DNA from 3 places in the Allobosea sp. P2_B12 genome. Region 3 is predicted to be linked to each of the others. Evidence: predicted binding sites of a transcription regulator. Region 3 holds the regulator's gene; each other region holds the start of a gene.
The links. Region 3 encodes LexA, which represses DNA repair genes until DNA is damaged. Its sites were predicted from a motif close to TGTTCNNNNTGTGTTCNG; they were not measured.
Positions count from the first base shown of each region.

Region 1: the regulator LexA is predicted to act here: its motif matches at 2,494-2,511, upstream of recA (recombinase RecA).
Region 2: the regulator LexA is predicted to act here: its motif matches at 3,126-3,143, upstream of AC1DYU_RS09695 (PA0069 family radical SAM protein).

Region 1 covers NZ_JBFUDG010000001.1:234,513-242,296, reverse strand. Annotated here, with positions in the region: gene cckA (cell cycle histidine kinase CckA) at 1-1,838, shown strand, start outside; gene AC1DYU_RS01175 (hypothetical protein) at 1,894-2,367, shown strand; gene recA (recombinase RecA) at 2,597-3,682, shown strand; gene alaS (alanine--tRNA ligase) at 4,012-6,654, shown strand; gene AC1DYU_RS01160 (cyclic nucleotide-gated ion channel) at 6,659-7,784, shown strand, end outside.
Region 2 covers NZ_JBFUDG010000003.1:173,303-181,086, reverse strand. Annotated here, with positions in the region: gene AC1DYU_RS09705 (ribonuclease HII) at 209-838, opposite strand; partial or broken gene AC1DYU_RS09700 (translation factor GTPase family protein) at 956-1,852, shown strand; gene AC1DYU_RS09695 (PA0069 family radical SAM protein) at 1,879-3,000, opposite strand; gene AC1DYU_RS09690 (glycosyltransferase family A protein) at 3,197-3,685, shown strand; partial or broken gene AC1DYU_RS09685 (cupin domain-containing protein) at 3,780-4,011, shown strand; gene AC1DYU_RS09680 (ABC transporter substrate-binding protein) at 4,164-5,534, opposite strand; gene ypfJ (KPN_02809 family neutral zinc metallopeptidase) at 5,889-6,782, opposite strand; gene AC1DYU_RS09670 (uracil-DNA glycosylase) at 6,862-7,734, opposite strand.
Region 3 covers NZ_JBFUDG010000001.1:738,560-746,343, reverse strand. Annotated here, with positions in the region: gene AC1DYU_RS03625 (helicase HerA domain-containing protein) at 1-919, shown strand, start outside; gene AC1DYU_RS03620 (anthranilate synthase component II) at 1,069-1,698, shown strand; gene trpD (anthranilate phosphoribosyltransferase) at 1,732-2,745, shown strand; gene trpC (indole-3-glycerol phosphate synthase TrpC) at 2,753-3,562, shown strand; gene moaC (cyclic pyranopterin monophosphate synthase MoaC) at 3,559-4,056, shown strand; gene AC1DYU_RS03600 (molybdopterin molybdotransferase MoeA) at 4,056-5,267, shown strand; gene lexA (transcriptional repressor LexA) at 5,380-6,123, shown strand; gene AC1DYU_RS03590 (ComEC/Rec2 family competence protein) at 6,134-7,784, opposite strand, start outside.

The DNA.
Region 1 (7,784 bases), 500 kb from region 3:
CGATCGACGCCGATGGCGAGGTCTCCTATCTCAACGCGACGCTGTCGGGCTGGCTCGACTTCGACCTCGCCCGCTTCGGCTCCGGTGGTCTGCATCTCGACGATATCGCGACGCCCGGCGCCGCAGCCCTGGTGCAGGCGATCCGGGGCCAGCCCGGCGACGTCCGCATCGAGGTGCTCGACGTCGATCTGAAGCGCCGTAACGGCGTGCCGCTGCCGGTGCGCCTGCACCATCAGGTCGCCTTCGGCAGCGACGGCCGCGCCGGCCCCTCGCGCACCCTGGTGCTGAACCGGGCGCCGGGCGAAGCCGGCACCGATGGCGGCAGCGAGGCGGAGATCCGCTTCGCGCGCTTCTTCCACTCGACGCCGATGGCGATCGCCACCGTCGACCGCACCGGCACCATCCTGCGCTCCAACGCCGCCTTCGCCCGCCTGACCCAGGCCGGCCCGCAGCCCAGCACCATCCACGACCTCGTCGCAGCCGGCGGCGGCCTCGACCGCGCGCTGGCCGATGCCATGGAGGGACGCTCCGAGATCGCCCCGCTCGACCTGACGCTGGCCGCCGACGAGGCCCGCTCGGCCAGGCTCTATCTCTCTCCCGTCGCCGCCACCGAGGATGGCGACGGCGAGCGCGCCATCATCTATGCGCTGGAGACCACCGCCGAGCGCAAGCTCAAGGACAATATCGACCAGGCCCAGAAGATGCAGGCGGTCGGCCAGCTCGCCGGCGGCATCGCGCACGACTTCAACAACGTGCTGCAGGTCATCATCAACGCCTCGGAGTTCCTGCTCGCCAGCCATCGGCCGACCGACCCCTCCTTCCCCGACATCATGCAGATCAAGCAGAACGCCTACCGCGCCGCGGCGCTGGTGCGGCAGCTGCTCGCCTTCTCGCGCCGCCAGACCCTGCGCCCGCAGGTCCTGGAGCTCGGCGACGTGCTCTCCGACCTCTCGCTGATGCTGAAGCGTGTCGTCGCCGACAAGGTCACGCTCGACGTCCGCCAGGGCCGCGACCTCTGGCCGGTCAAGGCCGATCTCGGCCAGCTCGAGCAGGTCATCGTCAACCTCGCGGTCAATGCCCGCGACGCCATGACCGACGGCGGCAAGCTGACGGTGCGCACGCGCAACGTCGCCAATGCCGACTGCGCCAGCTTCAGCCACGCCGCCCTGCCCGCCGACGACTATGTCCTGCTCGAGGTCGAGGATTCGGGCACCGGCATCGCGCCCGAGCATCTCGACAAGATCTTCGAGCCGTTCTTCACCACCAAGGAGGTCGGCAAGGGCACGGGCCTCGGCCTCTCCATGGTCTACGGCATCGTCAAGCAGACCGGCGGCTTCGTCTTCTGCGATTCCGTCGTCGGACGCGGCACGATCTTCCGCATCTTCCTGCCGCGCCATGTGCCCAGCGAAGAGGAGATTGCTGCCGAGGCCGCGATCAAGGAGGCGCCCAAGAAGCTCGCCGCCGACCACACCGGCGCCGGCGTCATCCTGCTGGTCGAGGACGAGGACGCGGTGCGCGCGCTCAACGCCCGCATGCTGATCTCGCGCGGCTATACCGTCCACGAGGCGGCCTCGGGCGTCGAGGCGCTCGACATCTTCCTGGAGCATGACGGCAAGATCGACCTCGTCGTCTCCGACGTGGTGATGCCCGAGATGGACGGGCCGACGCTGCTCGGCGAACTGCGCCAGCGCAACCCCGCCACCAAGGTCGTCTTCGTCTCCGGCTATGCCGAGGAAGCCTTCCGCAAGAACCTGCCCGAGGGCGAGGATTTCCAGTTCCTGCCGAAACCCTTCACGATGAAGCAGCTCGTGGAGACCGTGAAGGCGGCGATGGGATGAGATCGGGTCTGGTCACGGGGGCAGATCGAGCCGGCCCCGAGCCTCGGTGACGCCCATGTCTGACACGCGTTTGAACCGCCGCGATCTGCGCCGTTACGCCCTGCTGCTTACCGGCCAAACCGCCTGCGCCGCGGTCATGCTCGCCAACATCCACACAGCCTTCCGCATCCTGATCGAGAACCTCGGCTCACCCAACGCATCCACGCCCGGCAGCGCGCTGCAGCTCGTGACCGCGGCAGCGCTCGGCCAGGCCTGCTACTGGTACCGCCTGCGCCATGTTCCGGTACCAGACAGCTACCGGAACATGGCGCTCGGCCATCTCCTGGCCTTCTCCAGCCGGCTCGGCTTCATCTGGGGCGGCGCCCTGTTCTCGGTCTATTTCCTGCGCCACGCACCGGCGCTCGCGCTCGGTCCGCTCGACATCGCCTGGCGCGGCGCGCTGCTGATCGGCATCCTGTTTGCGCTCTACTGCTACACGCTCGAACTCGAACGGCTTGGCAGCGCTCTACAGACGCCGCCGACGCCATAAGCCCGGTTCAGCTTCGGCGCGCCATCGCCAGGGACGTCGCCGTCAACCCGCATGCTGGGCCTCAATAAGGGCCCTCGGGCGTCCGGCACAGCCGCTCCTGACATCTCCTGTCAGCATACCCAAAAAGAGAACAGAAAAAGAACTTGCTACCGAGAACAAACCATGACCAATCTTGGTCACCGGCGCGGATTGAGATGTCCCCGCGCCCCTGCCATAAGGAGCGCAAGTCGTGAGTCAGGCGAATCTCAAGCTCGTGGAAGGTTCCTCGATGGACAAGGCCAAAGCGCTGGATGCAGCGCTCTCGCAGATCGAGCGCGCCTTCGGCAAGGGCTCGATCATGCGGCTGGGCAAGAACCAGCAGGCGATCGAAATCGAGACGATCTCGACCGGCTCGCTCGGCCTCGACATCGCGCTCGGCGTCGGCGGCCTGCCGCGCGGCCGCGTCATCGAGATCTACGGCCCGGAATCCTCCGGCAAAACGACGCTGGCGCTGCACACCATCGCCGAGGCCCAGAAGAAGGGCGGCGTCTGCGCCTTCGTCGATGCCGAGCACGCGCTCGATCCGGTCTATGCCCGCAAGCTCGGCGTCAATCTCGACGACCTCTTGATCTCGCAGCCCGACACCGGCGAGCAGGCGCTCGAGATCACCGACACGCTGGTGCGCTCCGGCGCGATCGACGTGCTCGTGATCGACTCGGTCGCGGCCCTGACGCCGCGCGCCGAAATCGAGGGCGAGATGGGCGACGTCCAGCCCGGCCTCCAGGCCCGCCTGATGAGCCAGGCGCTGCGCAAGCTGACCGCCTCGATCTCGCGCTCGAACTGCATGGTCATCTTCATCAACCAGATCCGCATGAAGATCGGCGTGATGTATGGCTCGCCCGAGACCACCACCGGCGGCAATGCGCTGAAGTTCTACGCCTCGGTGCGCCTCGACATCCGCCGCGTCGCGACGCTGAAGGACCGCGAGGAGGCCACCGGCAACCAGGTCCGCGTCAAGGTCGTCAAGAACAAGGTCGCCCCGCCCTTCAAGCAGGTCGAGTTCGACATCATGTTCGGCGAGGGCATCTCCAAGGTCGGCGAACTCGTCGATCTCGGCGTCAAGGCCGGCATGGTCGAGAAATCCGGCGCCTGGTTCTCCTTCGACAGCCAGCGCCTCGGCCAGGGCCGCGAGAACGCCAAGGCCTTCCTCAAGGCCAATCCCGAGATGGCCGCCAAGATCGAGGCGACGATCCGGCAGAATTCCGGCCTGGTCGCCGAGCGCATCCTCGACGAGGCGACGCCCAGCGCCGACGATCTCGACGAGGGCGAGGCCTGAACCGCTCTCCCGCGGAACGGCGGCGGCAAGTAAAGAACGCCGTCATCCCGGAGGCAGCGGAGCGGATATCCGGGATCCATTCCGGAGCATGTGCGGGTGAGGTTCCGGAATGGATTCCGGGTCTCCCTACGGTCGCCTGGAATGACGGCGCGCTGATATGGAAATGACATCGATATGGACGCGGGCGGCCTTCCACGGCCGCCCGTTTTTGTTAGGTCTCAGCACCTTGGACGCCGGCTTTCTGGACAGGCGCAAAAGGCCTGACTAGAACCGGTGTCCCTGCCGGATATCCCGGCCCCAGACACATAAGCACCAGAGTCCTGATCGAGATGAGCGGCGTCAACGAAATCCGGTCCACCTTCCTCGATTACTTCAAGGGCCAGGGCCATGAGGTGGTGGCGTCGAGCCCGCTCGTGCCGCGCAACGACCCGACGCTGATGTTCGCCAATTCCGGCATGGTGCAGTTCAAGAACGTCTTCACCGGCCAGGAGAAGCGACCCTACCAGCGCGCCACCACCGCGCAGAAATGCGTCCGCGCCGGCGGCAAGCACAACGACCTCGACAATGTCGGCTACACCGCCCGCCACCACACCTTCTTCGAGATGCTGGGCAACTTCTCCTTCGGCGACTACTTCAAGGAACAGGCGATCAGCCATGCCTGGACCCTGGTCACGCGCGAATACGGCCTGCCCAAGGACAAGCTGACGGTCACGGTCTACTCCGAGGACGACGAGGCGCACGCGCTCTGGAAGAAGATCGCCGGCCTCTCCGACAGCAAGATCATCCGCATCCCGACTTCGGATAATTTCTGGCGCATGGGCGACACCGGCCCCTGCGGCCCCTGCTCCGAGATTTTCTACGACCATGGCGACCACATCCCCGGCGGCCCTCCGGGCTCCCCCGACGAGGATGGCGACCGCTTCATCGAGATCTGGAATCTCGTCTTCATGCAGTATGAAGAGGCGGCAGGCGGCATCCGCACGGATCTGCCGCACCCCTCGATCGACACCGGCATGGGCCTCGAGCGCATCGCCGCGGTGCTCCAGGGCACCCATGACAACTACGCGATCGACCTGTTCGCGGCCCTGATCGGCGCCATCGCCGAGATGACGAACGTCGCCTCGGACGGCCCGATGAAGGCGAGCCATCGCGTCATCGCCGATCATCTGCGCTGCTCGGCCTTCCTGATTGCCGATGGCGTGCTGCCCTCCAATGAAGGCCGCGGCTATGTGCTGCGCCGGATCATGCGCCGCGGCATGCGCCACGCCCAGCTGCTCGGCGCCAAGGACCCGCTGCTTCACCGGCTGGTGCCGGTCCTGACCCGCGAGATGGGCCGCGCCTATCCCGAATTGCTGCGGGCCGAGGCCCTGATCAGCGAGACGTTGCAACTGGAAGAGACCCGTTTCCGCACCACGCTGGCGCGCGGCCTGACCCTGCTCGACGACGCGGCCAAGGACCTGACCGAGGGCCAGAGCCTGAAAGGCGACGTCGCCTTCACCCTCTACGACACCTATGGCTTCCCGCTCGACCTGACGCAGGATGCGCTGCGCGCGCGCGGCGTCTCGGTCGATATCGAGGGCTTCGACGCCGCGATGCAGCAGCAGAAGGCCAAGGCCCGCGCCGCCTGGGCCGGCACCGGCGAGGCCGCAACCGAGAAGCTCTGGTTCCCCTTGCGCGACAAGCTCGGTGCCACCGAGTTCCTCGGCTACGACACCGAGACAGCCGAGGGCGTGGTCACCGCGCTGATCCGGGACAATGCCGAGGTCGAGAGCCTGAAGGCCGGCGAGAGCGGGCTGATGATCGTCAACCAGACGCCGTTCTACGGCGAATCCGGCGGACAGGTCGGCGATGCCGGCAGCGTTCGCGGACCCGGCTTGCTGGCCGACATCGGCGATGTCCAGAAGAAGCTCGGCGATGTCTTCGCCCATGCCGTCACCGTCAGGGAGGGCGAGCTCAAGCGCGGACAGCCCGTTGAACTGCGCGTCGATCATGCCCGCCGCAGCGCGATCCGCGCCAACCATTCGGCGACGCATCTGCTGCATGAGGCGCTGCGGCTGGTCCTCGGCGACCATGTCGCGCAGAAGGGCTCGCTGGTCTCGCCCGACCGCCTGCGCTTCGACTTCTCGCATCCCAAGCCGATCTCGGACGAGGAACTGCGCGAGGTCGAGGAGATCGCCAACGCGATCGTCTTGCGCAACGAGCCGGTGACCACCCGCCTGATGAGCGTCGACGAGGCGATTGCCTCGGGCGCCCGCGCCCTCTTCGGCGAGAAATATGGCGACGAGGTTCGCGTCGTCGCGATGGGCACCAACGCGACCGGCAAGCCCTACTCGATCGAACTCTGCGGTGGCACCCATGCCGGGCGCACCGGCGATATCGGCCTTGTCAGCGTCGTTGGCGAAAGCGCCGTCGCAGCCGGTGTGCGCCGACTCGAGGCGATGACCGGCAATGGCGCCCGCTTGCGCCTCAACGCCGAGTCCCGCCTGCTCGACGGGCTGGCCAGCCTGCTGAAGGTTCCCGCAGCCGAGGCCGGCCCGCGCCTCGCCGCGCTGATCGAAGAGCGCCGCAAGCTCGACCGCGATCTGAGCGACGCCCGCAAGAAGCTCGCCATGGGCGGCGGCGGCGCGGCCGAAGACCCGATCCAGGAGATTGCCGGCGCCAGGCTGCTGGCGCGCGCGGTCACCGGCGTCGAGATGAAGGACCTCAAGAGCCTGGCCGACGAGGCCAAGTCGCGCGTCGGCTCCGGCGTCGTCGTCATCGTCGGCGTGGCCGAGGATGGCAAGGCTGGTGTCGTTGTCGGCGTCACGCCCGACATGACCGAGCGCTTCGACGCGGTCGCGCTGGTGCGCGCAGCGTCGGAGGCACTCGGCGGCAAGGGCGGCGGCGGGCGGCGCGATATGGCGCAGGCCGGCGGGCCGGACGGCACGAAAGCGCAGGAAGCGCTCGACGCCGTCGCCGCGGCGATGGGCTGAGACGATGGGCGCCGCCTCCTCTCTCGCGGGATGGCGGCGCCGGGTTCACCTCTGGATCGACCATGGCGCCGGCGACGATGCGGTCGCGGTCTGGATTCACAGCGGCCTCGTCCTGCTGATCTGCGCCAATGTCGCCGCGATCGTGCTGGAATCGGTCCCCCAGTTGGCCCAGCGTTTCGGCCCGGCCTTCCAGGCGTTCGAGGCGGTTTCGCTCGTCATCTTTGCGCTGGAATACGCCGCCCGCCTGTGGGCCGCTCCCGAACATGCGCGCTATCGCGCGCTCAAGCCGACCCGCGCGCGCCTCGCCTATGCGATGTCGCTGCCGGCGATCATCGATCTGCTGGCGACCTTGCCGCTCGCCTTTGCCCTCTTCGGGCTCGGCGAGCTCAAGGTGCTGCTGCTGCTGCGCCTGCTGCGCTTCTTCAAGCTCGGCCGCTATTCGCCCGGCATGGCTTCGCTCGCGGCCGCGCTCTCGGCCGAGCGCAAGGCCCTCTTCGCCTGCTTCGTCGTACTGATGGGCGTCATGCTGATGGCCGCCAGCGTGATGCATCTCGTCGAGCACGAGGCGCAGCCCGACAAGTTCGGCACGATTCCCGATGCGATGTGGTGGGCGATCATCACCCTGACCACCGTCGGCTATGGCGACGTCTTCCCGATCACCGCGCCCGGCAAGGTCGTCGCGGCGGTGACGGCGGTGCTTGGCCTCGTCATGCTGGCGCTGCCGGTCGGCATCGTCGCGACCGCCTTCGCGCAGGAGATCCATCGCCGCGAATTCGTCGTGACCTGGAGCATGATCGCAAGCGTGCCGCTTTTCGGCCAACTCGATGCCGTCGAGATCGCCGAGGTCATGCAGTTCCTGCGGGCCCGGACGGTCAAGAGCGGCGCGGTCGTGGCCCATGAGGGCGAGCCCTTGCAGGCGTTCTATTTCGTCGCCAGCGGCGAGGTCGAGATTGCGCGGCCGGATGGGAGGAGCACATTGGACGAAGGCCATTTCTTCGGTGCGCTGACGCTGGACGATGTCGCGATCACCAGCCACTCGCCCTGCGTCAGCGCGGCTGTCGCGACCGCGCCGACCAAGCTGCTGGTGCTCGACCAGATCGATTTCCGGGCCTTGACCGCACGCAGCCCCA
Region 2 (7,784 bases), on a different contig from region 3:
TGCCGAGTCAGGGTAAAAGCCGGGTTTCCGCGATGAAAAAAATGCGTCTCGTTTTGGGGCTGCAGTTTTTGCCCAGCCCCTTTGGTGGATAAGGGCAATTGCTAAGAGCGGGTTAATGGTCGGAGGCTCGCAGCGCACGCGATTCCCTCGCTGTCATGGTCGGGACAAGCCCGACCATGACAGCGGAAACGTCTGGCGACGCTCCCGGTCACCGCCGCCAGACGCCCTTCACCGGCGCGAACGAGTAGCGATGCTCGGCGCAGGGGCCGTGCGCCTGCAGCGCCGCGCGATGCTGCGGCGTGCCGTAACCGGCATGGGCCGAGAAGCCATAGGCCGGATAGCGCTGGCACAGCCGCGCCATCATCGCGTCGCGCGTCACCTTGGCGATGATCGAGGCCGCCGCGATCGAGGCCACCAGCGCATCGCCGCCGATGATGGATTCGCAGGAGCAGGCCAGCACCGGCGGGTCGTTGCCATCGACCAGCACGCTGAGCGGCTGGACCGGAAGCGCCGCCACCGCCCGGCGCATCGCCAGCAACGTCGCCTGCCGGATATTGATCGTATCGATCTCGACGGCGGTCGCGCTGGCGATGCCGATGGCGAGCGCCGATCCGGCGATGATCTCGAACAGTTCCTCGCGCCGGGCCGGCGTCAGGTTCTTGGAATCATCGAGCCCATCCGGCACGGCCTGCGGATCGAGGATGACGGCAGCCGCCACCACAGGCCCGGCCAGCGGCCCGCGCCCGACCTCGTCGATCCCGGCGAGCGGCCAGAGTCCTTTGGAGATTGCATGCGTCTCGCGATGGAAATGGGCGGTCATGGCGGGCTTATGCAACATCCGGTGCCGGTGTGCGATGCTCTCGACGAAGCTGTCCACGGCATCAGCCCGATCATTGCCGCCGAACGGGAGCCATGCGAGATTCTGCCAATGCAGGACGTGCCGTCATCCTCCCCGCCGCTGATCTCGATTGCGATCGAGCCAAAGTCCAGGGCCGATCAGGCGAAACTGGGCATGGCGTTGACGAAGCTCGCCAGTGAAGATTCGTATCTGCGCGTCTCGACCGATCCGGAGTCCGGGCAGACCATCCTGGGCGGCCGGAGCGAGTCGCACCTTGACGATGTCATCCATGCGTTGAAGGACGGATTTGGGCCCTCCTTCAACATCGGTGGGCCGCAGGTGGCCTATCGCGAGACGATCACCAGCAAGGTGGAGATCGACTACATCCACAAGACGCAGACCGGCGGCCTCGGCCAGTTCGCCCGCGTCAAGCTGGTGGTCGAGCCCAACGAGATCGGCAACGGCCTCGCATTCGACGAGGGCGTCGCGTTTGAGTCGAAGATCGCCGGCGGCGCGGTGCCGGAGGACTACATCGTAGGCGCCGAGAAGGGCGTGAGCTCGGTCATCGGCTCGGGTGTGCTCGCCGGTTTCCCCGTGGTCGACGTCAAGGTGACGCTGATCGACGGCGCCTTTCACGAGGTCGACTCCTCGGCCCTGGCCTTCGAAATCGCTTCGCGCGCTGCGTTTCGCAAAGGCCTGCAGCAGGGCAGCCCGGTGCTGCTCGAGCCGATCATGGAGGTCGAGGTCGTGACCTCGGAAGATTATACCGGTTCGGTCATCGCCGATCTCAAATCGCGCCGCAGCCGCGTCGAAGGCCGCCAGAACCGCGGAGCCGACATCGTCATCGACGCGACGGCGCCGCTCTCGCATCTGTTCGGCTACGCCACCCAGTTGCGCGCCCTGACCGAGGGGCTTGGCACCGTGACGATGCGGTTCTTCCGCTACGAAATGGTCCCTTCGACGCAAGATGGCGGCGAGCCTCCGCCCGCCGTTGCCGCGGCCCTGCGCGCCTGACGGCCACCGACCCGACCGCGCCGCCGTCAGAACAAGCTCAGCTGCACCTTCTCCTTCTCCGGCCTAAGGAACAGGTCGCTGCGCAGCCGCGTCCTTGCCCCGTTGAAGCCGAACCGCTCGGCCGCCATCTCGAAGCGCCGGCCGATCATCCAGGCATAGGGGCCCGAGCCGACCATGCGCTGGCCCCAGTTCGCGTCGTAATCCTTGCCGCCGCGCGTCGAGCGGATCAGCGAGACGACATGGCGGAGCTTGTCGGGATGGTGCGTCAGGAGCCAGTCCTGCACGAGGTCCTTCACCTCCAGCGGCAGCCGCAGCAGCACATAGCCAGCCTCGCGCGCACCGGCAGCCTTGGCGGCGTCGAGGATGCGCTCGATCTCGTGCTCGTTGATCGCCGGGATGATCGGCGCGACCAGTACGGTCACCGGGATGCCCGCCTCCGACAGCGCCTTGATCGTCTCCAGCCGCTTGGCCGGCGAGGCGGCGCGCGGCTCCATGCCGCGTGCGACCTTGGGGTCGAGCGTCGTCACGGAGATCGCCACCTTGGCCAGCCCCTTGGCCGCCATCGGAGCGAGGATGTCGATGTCGCGCTGCACCAGCGCCGATTTCGTCACGATCCCGACCGGATGGTTGAAGCGCTCCAGCACCTCGAGGATGCCGCGCATGATCCGCAGCTTCCGCTCGATCGGCTGATAGGCGTCGGTGTTGGTGCCGATCGCGATGGTGCGCGGCTGGTAGGAGGCCGCTGATAGCTCCTTCTCGAGCAGCAGCGCCGCATCGGGCTTGGCCGTCAGCTTGCTCTCGAAATCGAGCCCGGGCGACAGGCCGAGATAGGCATGGGTCGGCCGCGCGAAGCAGTAGACGCAGCCATGCTCGCAGCCGCGATAGGGGTTGATCGAACGGTCGAACGAGATATCGGGCGAGTCGTTCTTGGTAATGATGGTGCGCGCCCTCTCGACCGAGACCTCGGTCTTGAAGGCCGGCAACTCGCCGAGCGAGCCCCAGCCATCATCCTCAGGCGTACGCTGCTCGGCCTCGTAGCGCGCGCCCGGATTGAGCGTCGCGCCGCGCCCGCGCCGCCGGTCTGGATCGATGCGATGGCCGATATGGGCGAGCGGATCGACGGGCGCGACGCGCGCGGACACCGACATTGGCGCCGCGTCATGCCGCTTGAGCGGCTGGGCCGGAATCGGCCGCGATGAGGCTCTGCCTTGGCTCATGGCGTTGAACCATTCCTGAAAATCGCCGGGAATCGACGATATCTGTGACTGTGAATGTGAACATATAGAGAACAGATTGCAAGTGACAGGATTGCGACATGCTGCGCTGCGCCATAAGGATTTGCGCATGCTCACTGCGGTCATACGCGTCGCTGGCTCGGCTGAGGCGCTGGCCGCGACCTTCTCGGTTCTCATCCCGGCCGTCGCCGACGGCTTCCTCGGCCACGCCGTTGTGGTCGATGCATCGGGCCATGCCGATATCGAGCGCCTCGCCGATGCGACGGGCGCGAGCTATCTGCGCGTAGGCGGGGCCGAGGGCTGGCATCTCGGCGCGGCCCAGGCGCGCGGTGACTGGCTGTTCCTGCTCGAAGCAGGCGACGTGCCGCAGCCGCACTGGGCCCAGGTCGCCGAGCGCCATCTTATCGTCGCGCCCGACGCACCGGCGCTGATTCCGCTGCGCGGCGTCGCAGGCTCGCTACGCGAGCGGGCCGCCATCTCCTTCGGTCCCCGCCGCCTGCGTCCCGGGCTGATCGTCCCCAAGGGCCATGTCCTCTCGGGCCGCCTCGGAGCCGCGCCGCGTCGTCTGTCCGTCAGGCGCGAGCGCGCCGGGGACTGATGGGGGTGACGTCGCCGTAAGCCGGCGCACTGCGGCGTCAGGCTCTCCGGGCCATATCTATGCCGGAGACGGCAGTGAACAGGAGAAAGCGACGATGGAGATCAAGCGAAGCGGTTCTCAGCCCTCAGGCTAAGAGGTCGGCGGACCATTTCACAGGCGCTGTCCGCATCGGCCTGCTGTTCAACCCGCCCGAGCCGGCGCGGATCGCCACGGCGCTGGTCACCTTCGAGCCCGGCGCGCGCAGGGCCTGGCACACCCGCTCGCTCGACCTGACCCTGATCGTCACCGCCGGCTGTGGCTGGGTGCAGCGTGAGGGTGGCCCGATTCCGGCAGGCGCTTGAAAACGCCGCCCGCTTTTTGCGTGGGTTGATGATGAGGGGCGGGCGGCGCACCGCCAGGCGCGTTTTGTAATTTTCCGCAGAATGACCAGGCGCGGGGCCGGTTGGCCCGCGCCTGGCAACGGCGAGTGGGGCGAGGATCAGGCGGGCCTGACATTGAAGGGGTAGGGCGCGATCCCCTGCAGCACCCCGGTGATGGATTTGCGGTACGCTGTCTTGATGAAAAAGCGCCCGACGGGAATCGTCGCGCAATCTTCCATCGCCGTCGCGCCGATTGCCTCGGCGATGCGCGTCCGGTTCGCCTCGTCCTTCGCGTCGAGCCAATCCTGTATCATGGCCTCAGCCTTGGGGTTCTCCGGCCAGCCGAACCAACCAGATGTTCCCTGCTCGCGAACCAGCGAGGAGACCGCAGGGTTGGAGTAATTTGGTGCGCTGCCAAAGCTATGGAAAACGCTCCAGCCGCCCTTGTCGGTACTCTCGCGGCTGGCTCTTCTCTGCACCACCGTACCCCAGTCGCTTTCCCGGAGATCGACGTTGAAGCCGACGCGCTGCAGGAGGTCGGCAGTCACCTGCCCGAGCGGGCCGATGGCTGGAAAATCCGTCGGGTTGATGACGACGGTCTGCTCGCCCTTGTAGCCGGACTCCGCGAGAAGCTTCTTGGCAGCCTCGATATCGCCCTTCATGAGGGTCGAGCCGTAATCCTTTTCGTAGGCCGTCCCGCACGGATAGGGGCTCCGGCAGGCCGACCAGAGCGATTTGTCGTCGCCCTGTACAGCCTGCATGTAACTCTGCTGGTTCACCGCCATCATGAAGGCCTGGCGCACCTTCTTGTTGTTGAACGGCGCTTGGAGGTGATTGACCCGTGCGAAGGCGTGGCGCCCGCCCGGCTGATCGACCTGCAGCGTGATGCCGGCCTTCGCAAGCACCGGCAGAAGATCCGGCAGGGGCTGTTCCCACCAGTCGATTTCGCCATTCTGAATGGCAGCCGCGGCGGTTGCAGGGTCCGGCATGATGGTCCATTCGATGCGCGGAAAATGCGCGATCTTGGCCCCTGAACCCCATTCGACAGGCTCGGAGCGCGGAACATAGGCGCCGAATTTCTCATAGGCGCAGCGGCTGCCCGAGACGTATTCCCCGGGAAGGAAACGGTAGGGACCGGAGCCGACCGCCTCGGTGAAGGCCTTATAGGGATCGGTCTCGGCAAAACGCGCCGGCATGATCCAGGCAATACTGGAATCGGGTTTTGCGAGCGCATCCAAGAGGAGAGGGAAGGGGCGCGTGAGTTTGATGACGAGGGTCTTGTCATCCGGCGTCTCGTAGCGGTCGACGGTCTTCCCCATGATCTGGCCGAACGTGTCACGCTTGCTCCAGCGCTCGATGCTCGCCGCGCAATCACGGCTGCGCACGGGAGTCATGTCATGGAACATCAGGCCATCGCGCAACTTGATCGTCCAGGTGCGACCATCGTCCGAGACCTGGTGTCCCTCCGCCATCTGCGGGCGCGGCTTCATATCGGCCCCGCAGGCGTATAGGACGTCATAGACGTAATAGGCGTGGTTGTTGGTGACCGTTGCGGTTGTCCAGATCGGATCGAGCGACGTCAGATTCGCTTGCGGCACGAAACGCAGCGTCGCGACCTTCTGCGCGATGGCGGGCGCAGCAAAAAGCGTAGCGGCGCTTCCTGCCAGAAACGTACGGCGTCGCATGGTAACCTCCCTGTTATTATTTTTTTGAAAAGTAGGCTGTTGAGGCCAGTTTAGCGATGCCTTTTCTTCTCATTCCGGGCTGCACGGCGTACATCTATGATCGGGCTCATGGCGTGGCGCAGATCGGCCTCTCCCTCCCCGATCCGCGCCCTCATCCCCCTACAACTGCTGCGCCCTGAACGTGTCGCAGCTCTGCATCGAGCCGCTCTTCAGCCCGGTGTTGAACCAGCGCTGGCGCTGGGCCGAGGAACCATGCGTGAAGGAATCGGGCACCACCTCGCCGCGAGAGGCCTTTTGCAGCATGTCGTCGCCGATCGCTGCGGCCGTGCGCATCGCTTCCTCGACATCGCTCTGATCGATCCGCCCCATCGCCTGGATGTTATGCGCCCAGACGCCGGCGAAGCAGTCGGCCTGAAGCTCGATCCGCACCGAGATCTCGTTGGCCTTGACCTCGTTCGAGCGCTCGCGCAGCTCGTTGGCCTTGGGCAGGATGCCGATCAGGTTCTGGATGTGGTGGCCGACCTCGTGGCCGATCACATAGGCATAGGCGAAATCGCCGCCGCCGCCGAGCTTGCGCTGCATCTCCTGGAAGAAGGAGGTGTCGAGATAGACGCGCTTGTCGGGCGGGCAGTAGAACGGCCCCATCGCCGACTGCGCCCGGCCGCAGGCCGAACTGGTGGCGCGATTGAACAGGACCAGGCGCGGCTGCTCGTAGCGCTTGTTGGCCTGTTGCGGCAGAAGCTTCGTCCAGACATCCTCGTTCTGCGCCAGAACGGCCGAGACGAAGCGACCCATGTCGTCCGCCGGTGGCCCGGCCGAGCGGCGCGTTTCCTGCGTCGGAGCCTGTCGCCCACCGATGCCGCCGATCAGCTCTGCGCCGCCGATCAGCAGGCGCGGATCGATGCCGAGCGCCCAGCCGACGAGGCCGAGCACGACCATGGTGCCGATGCCCAGGCCTCCGCGCCCGCCGGGAAGGCCGGCGAAATCGCCGCCGCCACCGCCGCCGCGCCGGTCCTCGACATTCTCGGACTGGCGATAATCTTCCCATTGCATGGCGTCGGTCCCCGTAAGCCTGCGGGCAATCTCCGAGCCCGCCCGCAATCTCAAGGAGAGACGGCCGGAACTCAAGCCGTCATTCAACCCCGGCCGTCGCTGCCGGTTCCGGCGTCCCCGCCGCTTCGAGCGCCGTCTTCAGCGCCCTCATGTCGCGCCAGGCCAGGCGCTTCTGCAGCGGCTGGCGCAGCAGATAGGCCGGGTGCAGCGTCGCCATGGCGCGGATGCGCCGCGTGCCGGTGTCGTATTCCAGCCATTTGCCGCGCGAGGCCAGGATGCCGGAGAGCCCGAGCAGCCCCTGCGCCGACGGTCCGCCGATGCAGATCAGGATGTCGGGGTCGGCGAGCTGGATCTGGCGCTGGATGAAGGGCAGGCAGATCGAAACCTCCTGCGGCGTCGGCGTGCGGTTGCCCGGCGGCCGCCAGGGCAGCAGATTGGCGATGTAGACGTCGTCCTTGCGGCTGAGCCCGATCGCCGCCAGCATCCGGTCGAGCAACTGCCCGGAACGTCCGACGAAGGGCAGGCCGATCCGGTCCTCGTCGGCGCCCGGCGCCTCGCCGACGAACATCACGCGCCCGGCGGGGTTGCCGTCGGCGAAGACGAGGTTCTTCGCGGTCGCCTTGAGCGCGCAGCCCTCGAATTTTGCCAGAGCCTGCTTCAGATCGTCGAGCGTCGCCGCCTCCGCAGCCAGCACCTTGGCGCTGACCGTGGCGTCGTCGGGCGCAGTCGCAGTGGCCGCGCTGGGGCGTGCGACCACGGCCGGCGCCTGTCCGGGACGCGGCGGGAGCGTGGGGCGGGGGCGCGGTGCGTCGCCCACGGATTGCGTGCTTGCGACACGGTCCTGCGCCTGCGCGAAATGGTCGTGGGTCACCTCGTCCAGCGCCTCGGTGATGCCCATCTCGGCATACCAGGCGACAAGCTCGGCGGGTTCGGGCGTTGTGGTGAGGGACATCGTCGCGTGTCTACCACGGCTGCATGCGACTTCGCGAGCCAGCGCGGTTG
Region 3 (7,784 bases):
CTTCCTGATGGGGCGCACCTTCCTCGACATCGACATGGCCCGTGCCGCCGATCTCCTCGGCATGGACCGCAAGCAGGCCGAGATGTTCCGCGACCTCGAGCGCGGCCAGTTCGTCGCGCTGGGACCGGCTTTATCGAAGCGGCCGCTGCCTTTGCGGATCGGCCCTGCGACCTCCGTCGATCGCGGCGGCGCGCCGGGACTGATGCCGCTGCCAGAACAGGCTCCGGAAGAAGCCGGCAAGCTGATCTTCACGGCCGGCGCCGACGAGGTGATCCCCCTGGCCCGGCCGCCGCGTCCGGCTCCTCGGCCGCGCCCGGCAGTGCATGAAACGATGCGCCAGATCGAGAGCTATCGCCCGGCCGTGCCCGAACCCGAGCCGGAGGTTCCGATGGAGCCGGCCGAGCGCGAGGCAATCATGGCCGAGATCCTGCGCGAGCTGATGGCCGATCCCGAGGCGCGCTCGCGCCAGGTCGCCGTGCTCTACCAGGATTTCACCGTGCGCTGCCGGATGCGCCGGCTCGGCCGCAGCCATCTCAGCCTCGACGAGTTCCGCCGGCGGCTGGCCGTGGCCAAGGCCGGTGCCAGCGACGAGATCGTCGAGTCGCATGGCTGGCGGGCTGCCGTCGCGGCCTCGTTGGCCTTGCCCGACGATCTGCACGGGCTGTTCCTGTTCATCGCGCGCGCCGCGCTGGAAGGCGCCCCCTGCCCCAGCGATGCGGAGCTGGCGAGCGTCTATGGCAGCCATTCGCCCAGCCGGGCGCGGCGGTTGATCGCCTATATCGAGGAGCGCGGGCTGCTGGTCTGCCATGTCGATTTTCGCGGCCAGCGCACGCTCGCCTTGCCGACCCTCGGCATCGAGACCGCGCCGGGCCAGGGCACGATCCGCACGGCGGGCATGCCGCGCGGGGCGCGGGGCTGATCAGGCTCGGGCTCGACCCGAGCATCTCGTCGAGGAGATTCTCGGGTCTGCGCTGCGCTCCGCCCGAGAATGACGGTCGAGAGCCGCGTTCGCGGGCCCCGAACTTGACCTCCCCGCCCTCGACCGTGCATGACCGGAACCCAAAATCCATGGGCGGGCCGATGCGCATCCTGCTGATCGACAATTACGACAGCTTCACCTGGAACCTGGTCCACCTGATCGGCGGACTGGGCGCGCAGGTCGATGTGCGCCGGAACGACGCGCTGAGCGTTGCCGAAGCGCTCAGTGACGAGCATGACGCGATCGTGCTGTCGCCGGGCCCCTGCACCCCCAACGAAGCCGGCATCTGCCTCGATCTCGTGCGCGAGGGCGCCAGCGCCAAGCCGATCTTCGGCGTCTGCCTTGGGCTTCAGGCGATCGGCCAGGCTTTCGGCGGCGACGTCGTGCGCGCGCCGCTGCCGATGCACGGCAAGGTCTCAGTGATCGAGCACAAGGCGCGCGGCCTGTTTCGCGGCATCAACGGGCCGCTGCAGGCGACGCGCTATCATTCGCTGGTGGTGGCGCGCGAGACCTGTCCGACCAATCTCGAAATCGAGGCCACGAGCGGCGACGGGCTGATCATGGCGCTGTCGCATCGCAGCCTGCCGGTGCATGGCGTGCAGTTCCATCCTGAAAGCATCGCCTCCGAGCACGGCGCCACGATCCTGCGGAATTTCCTCGATCTCGCCGAGCGATGGCAGCGCGAACACGCGACTGCCGCGCTTGCCGGCACTGCCTGACCCGATCCTAGCCGACTGCTTCACAGAGTTCCCATGGACGATTTCAAGCCCTTCATCGCCAAGGTCGCGACCGGCGCCTCGCTGTCGCGCGACGAGGCGCGCGATGCCTTCGACACGATCCTCTCGGGCGGTGTGACAAATGCCCAGGCGGCCGCTTTCCTGATGGCGCTGCGCGTGCGCGGCGAAACCGTCGAGGAGATCACCGGCGCGGTCGGCGCGATGCGCGGCAAGATGCTGACGGTTAAGGCGCCGGCCGACGCGATGGACATCGTCGGCACCGGCGGCGATTCGTCAGGCTCCTACAACGTCTCGACGCTGGCCTCGATCATCACCGCCGCCTGCGGCGTGCCGATCGCCAAGCACGGAAACCGGGCGGCCTCCTCCAAGACCGGCACAGCCGACGTCCTGATGGCGCTGGGCGTCAAGGTCGGGCTCGATCCGGAGGCGACCGAACGCTGCATCGCACAGGCCGGCGTCGGCTTCATGTTCGCGCCGACGCATCATGCCTCGATGCGCCATGTCGCGCCGGTGCGCGTCGAGCTCGGTACGCGCACGATCTTCAACCTGCTCGGGCCGCTCTCCAACCCGGCCGGCGTCAGGAAGCAGCTCATCGGCGCCTTCTCCGAGACCTGGCTGGAGCCGATGGTCAAGGTGCTGGCGACCCTCGGCTCGACGCGGATCTGGGCCGTGCACGGCTCCGATGGGCTCGACGAGATCACCACCACCGGGCCGACCCGCGTCGTCTCCCTCCAGGACGGCAAGGTCGAGAGCTTCACGATCAGCCCCGACGATGTCGGTCTGCCGCGCGCCAGGCCCGAAGATCTGCGCGGCGGCGAGCCGGCCCAGAACGCGGCTGCGCTGCGGGCGGTTCTCGACGGCGAGAAGACGGCATTCCGCGATATCGCGGCCTTCAACGCCGCGGCAGCGCTCGTGGTCGCGGGCAAGGCCGCCGATCTCAGCGACGGGCTGGCGCAGGCGCAGGCCGCGCTCGATTCCGGCAAGGCCAAGGCGACGCTGGCTTCGCTCGTCGCCTCCTCGAACGCGTGAGGCGGCCATGACCGACATCCTCGCGAAGATCGAGGCCTATAAGCGCCGGGAAATCGCAGCCGCCAAGCAGGCCGTGCCCATCGGCCAGATCGAAAGCCGGGCGCGCTCCGCCCCCAAGCCACGCGGTTTCGCCAAAGCGCTCTCGGCGAAGCTCGCGGAGGGGCGCCCGGCACTGATCGCGGAGATCAAGAAGGCCAGCCCGTCCAAGGGCCTAATCCGCGCCGATTTCGACCCGCCGGCGTTGGGGCGAGCCTATGCGGCGGGCGGGGCAGCCTGCATTTCCGTGCTGACCGACGGCCCCTCCTTCCAGGGCCAGCCGGAGTTCCTGATGCAGGCGCGCTCGGCCTCGGGCCTGCCGGCGCTGCGCAAGGATTTCCTCTACGATCCCTACCAGGTCTTCGAGGCGCGGGCCTGGGGCGCCGACTGCATCCTGATCATCATGGCCGGCGTCGACGACGCCACCGCGCGCGATCTCGAGGCTACGGCCTTCGAGCTCGGCATGGACGTTCTGGTCGAGGTCCATGACGAAGCCGAGCTCGACCGCGCGCTTGCCCTGAAGAGCCCGTTGCTCGGCATCAACAACCGCGATCTGCGCGATTTCAAGGTCGATCTTGCGGTCACCGAAAGGCTGGCGCCGCGCGTGCCGGTGGACCGCATCGTCGTCAGCGAGAGCGGCATCTTTAGCCATGCAGACATCCTCAGGCTGAACCGGATCGGCGTCGGCACCTTTCTCGTCGGCGAAAGCCTGATGCGGCAGGCCGATGTCGCGGCTGCGACGCGCGAACTCCTCACCGGGATGCAGGACAGCGCAGCGTGAGCCAGCTCAGCCATCTCGATGCGCGCGGACAGGCCCATATGGTCGATGTCGGCGAAAAGGCGGAGACCTCGCGGACCGCCATCGCGGAAGGCTGCGTCGTGATGCAGCCGCAGACTCTGGCGATCGTGCGCGACGGCGATGCCAAGAAGGGCGACGTGCTGGGTACCGCCCGGCTCGCCGGCATCATGGCCGCCAAGAAGACGCATGAGCTGATCCCGCTCTGCCACCCGCTGCTGATCAGTAAGGTTACGGTCGATCTGGAGCTGGACGAGGCGCTGCCGGGCGTGCGCGTGCGCGCCGAGGTCAGGATGAAGGGCCAGACCGGCGTCGAGATGGAGGCGCTGACCGCCGTCAGCGTCGCCTGCCTGACGGTCTACGACATGGTCAAGGCGGCCGACCGGGCCATGCGGATCGAGGGCATCCGGCTCCTGCACAAATCGGGCGGCAAGTCCGGCACCTTCGAGGCCGGCGGCGCCGAGGCGGAGACCATCTGATGGCCCTGACCCCGGTCCCGGTCGCGCTGAAGGCGCTGCTCGACAGCGTGCCGGCAGCGACCCCGGCCGAGACCCTGCCGCTGGTGCAATGCGCCTGGCGCGTGCTGGCCGCGGACGTTGTCGCGCTGCGGACGCAACCGCCCTTCGCCAATTCGGCGATGGATGGCTATGCCGTGCGGGCGGACGATCTGGCGCTGGGCAGTACCTTGCGCGTCATCGGCGAATCCGCTGCCGGTCGCTCCTTTGCGGGCTCACTTGCGGCCGGCGAGGCCGTGCGCATCTTCACCGGCGCGCCGATCCCTGAAGGTGCCGATACCATCCTGATCCAGGAGAATGCCGACGGCGTCGGCACCGATACGATCCGCATTCGGGAGGGCGCGGCCAAGGGCAAGTTCATCCGAGCAGCCGGGCTCGACTTCACCACGGGCGACGTGCTGCTCAAGGCAGGGCGCAGGCTCGACAGCGCCGCGTTGGGCCTCGCTGCCGCGGCAGGACATCCGGCCCTGCCGGTGCGCGCTAAGCCGCTGGTCGCGATCCTCGCCACCGGCGACGAACTCGTCTCGCCCGGAGAAATCGTCGGACCCGACCAGATCGTCGCCTCGAACAGCTTCTCGCTGGCTGCGCTGGTCGAGCAGGCCGGCGCGACCGCGCTCGATCTCGGCATCGCGCGCGACAATTATCCCGATCTCGCCGCTCGGATCGAGCGCGCCCGCTCGGCCGGCGCCGATGTGCTGATCACGCTGGGCGGCGCCTCGGTCGGCGCGCACGACCTCGTGCAGGAGGCGCTGACGCGGGGCGGCATGGCTCTCGGCTTCTGGAAGATCGCGATGCGCCCGGGCAAGCCGATGATGACCGGCCGGCTCGGCGAGATGGTCGCGGTCGGCCTGCCCGGCAACCCGGTCTCCTCGATCGTCTGTGGCCATCTCTTCGTCGTGCCGCTGATCGAGGCGCTGCTGGGCATGCCCGATCCCGAGCGCGATCGCAGCGAACCCGGCATCCTCGGCCGCGACATGCCGGCCAATGACGAGCGCGAGGATTACCTGCGCTCCGACCTCGCTTTGACAGAAGCCGGCTGGGAAGCGACGCCGTTCGACCGGCAGGATTCCTCGATGCTCGGCCTGCTGGCACGCGCGCAGGCGCTGGCAATCCGCCCCGCCTTTGCAGCGCCCGCCAGAAAAGGCGATCCCTGCCGCATCATCAGGCTGCGCTGAACGCTGGTCCCGCGCGCGTTTTGCTTGCAGAACACAACACGAACGAGTATGGTGTTCGTGATTTGTTTCGAATCCGAACCCAGATTCAATCATCATCGCGCCGGCGGGGACCATGCTGACACGCAAACAGTTCGAACTGCTTCGCTTCATCCAGGAACGCCTGCGCGAAAGCGGCGTGCCGCCCTCCTTCGACGAGATGAAGGACGCGCTCGATCTGAAGTCCAAATCCGGCATCCACCGCCTGATCATGGCGCTGGAGGAGCGCGGCTTCATCCGCCGCCTGCCGAACCGGGCCCGGGCGCTCGAGATCATCAAGCTGCCCGAGGGCGTCGGTGCCGGCGGCCAGCCAGCCGCACGCGGCCGTTTCAATCCGTCGATCGTCCAGGGCGGACTCGGCAAGGATGGCGGGCTCGGCCGGGATGGCGGGCTCGGCAAGGTCAGGCCGGTCGAGACCGTGCCCGAGGATGCGCGGGGAACCATCTCGATCCCGGTGATGGGTCGCATCGCGGCCGGCACGCCGATCTCCGCGATCCAGAGCCGCAGCCATAGCGTCGCCCTGCCGGCCGACATGCTCGGCACGGGCGAGCATTACGCGCTCGAGGTTCGCGGCGATTCCATGGTCGATGCCGGCATCCTCGACGGCGACACGGTGGTGATCCGGCGCCAGGACAGCGCCAATACCGGCGACATCATCGTCGCCCTGATCGACGACGAGGAAGCAACGCTGAAGCGGCTGCGCAAGCGCGGCTCCTCGATCGCGCTCGAAGCCGCCAATCCGGCCTATGAAACGCGCGTGCTCGGCCCGGACCGGGTCAAGATCCAGGGCCGGCTGGTCAATCTGATGCGGCGCTACTGAAGCCGCGGCCTTACGGAAGCCGCTCGGGCTCGGCGTCGTCCACGGGCGGCGCTGCGGCTTGCGCTGCCGGTGCGGTCTGCCGTGCCTGCGCTGACGGCGGGGTCTCGGCCTTGCGGCTCCAGGGGCGGTCGCCGCCCTGCTCGGAAGCGTGGCTGCGCCAGCCGCCGAGCCGGCGCACCAGCGCGGTCGCGCCATCACGGTTCAAGGCCGTGCGGTCGACGAGTTTCGCGGCGCAGGGCGCGGTCCAGGGGATTGGTGTGACGACGAGGTCGGCGCGCCGGCAATCCTCGATGATAGCGAGCCGGTCGCGGGCATAGGCGATGCTGCGACCATCCTTCGTCGCGATCACGCAGCCGAGCGCATCGCAGGCCGCGCCCTGGCGCAAGGCGAAGTCATCGGGGTTGCGGCCGTCGCCATCGGCGGTGAGCCATTGCTGCAGGACGAAGCGGCTCGGCTTGCCGGCCAGGATCAACCGGTCGTCCTTGCCGCGCACGGCGATGCCGGAGCCGTCGCGCTCGATCAGGATGTCGGGCCGCTCGGGCTTCGCGGCGACGGCGACGCCTCCAATCAGCGGCAGGATGGCGAGCAGGCGCAGCTTCGTCGTCCAGAGCGTGATCCAGAGCAGCGATGCGGCGAAGCAGGCGAGCGCCGCCGGACCGAAGGCAGCGATGACGAGCGTCGAATGGTCGATGGTCGCGACCCAATGCGCCAGCTTCAGCACGACGTCCGAGGCAAAGCCCATCAGCCACCAGGCCGGTGCATCGAGCCCGAAGGGATAGGCCAGCACGCCGAAGACCGCCGCCGGCATGACGCAGAGAGACACGAAAGGCAGCGCCAGCGCGTTGCCGAGCAGGCCGAAGGGATTGAAGGTCTGGAAGTGATAGGCGCCGAAGGGCGCGGTCGCGGCCGTCGCCAGCAGCGTCGTGATCACGATGCCGGTCGCCGCGATCCAGAGCGGCCGGATTGGCCAGGGCAGGACAGAGGGCGGCTGAGGGCGGCCGCGGTTCTCCCAGCGCTCGGCGAAGGCGATGAGCGCCGCGACCGCGCCGAAGGACATCTGGAAGCTCGGCCCCAGCAGGGCCTCGGGTTCGCGCAGCAGCACGATCATCGCCGCCAGCGCGAGATTGCGCATGCTCAGCGCCGGACGGTCGACCAGGATCGCGCCGAGCATGACGAGCGTCATGATCAGCGAGCGCACCGTCGCGACCTCGGCGCCCGAAAAGACGCAGTAGCCGATCGCGCCGATCATGGCCGCGACGGCGGCGAACTTCTTGACCGGCCATCGCAGCGCCAGCGTCTGCGACAAAGCGAGCAGCGCCCGCACCAGCCAGAAGATCGTGCCAGCGGCCAGCACCATATGCAGGCCCGAGATCGAAACGATGTGGTAGATGCCGGCCGCGCGCAGATCGGTATTGGTGGTCTCGGTGATCAGGCCGCGCTTGCCGGTGACGAGAGCGGCCGCCATGGCGCCGGCCTGGCCGCCGCCGATCTCGGCGATGCGACGGGTCAGGGCGTTGCGCGCACGGTCGATTCCCGCCGCCAGCATCAACTCGCTCGGCGGCGGACGCGGTGGCGGCGTCAGACTGATCTTGCCAGGAATGCTGCCAACGGCGCCAAGCCCGCGAAAGAAGGCATCGCGGCCGAAATCATAGCCGCCCGGC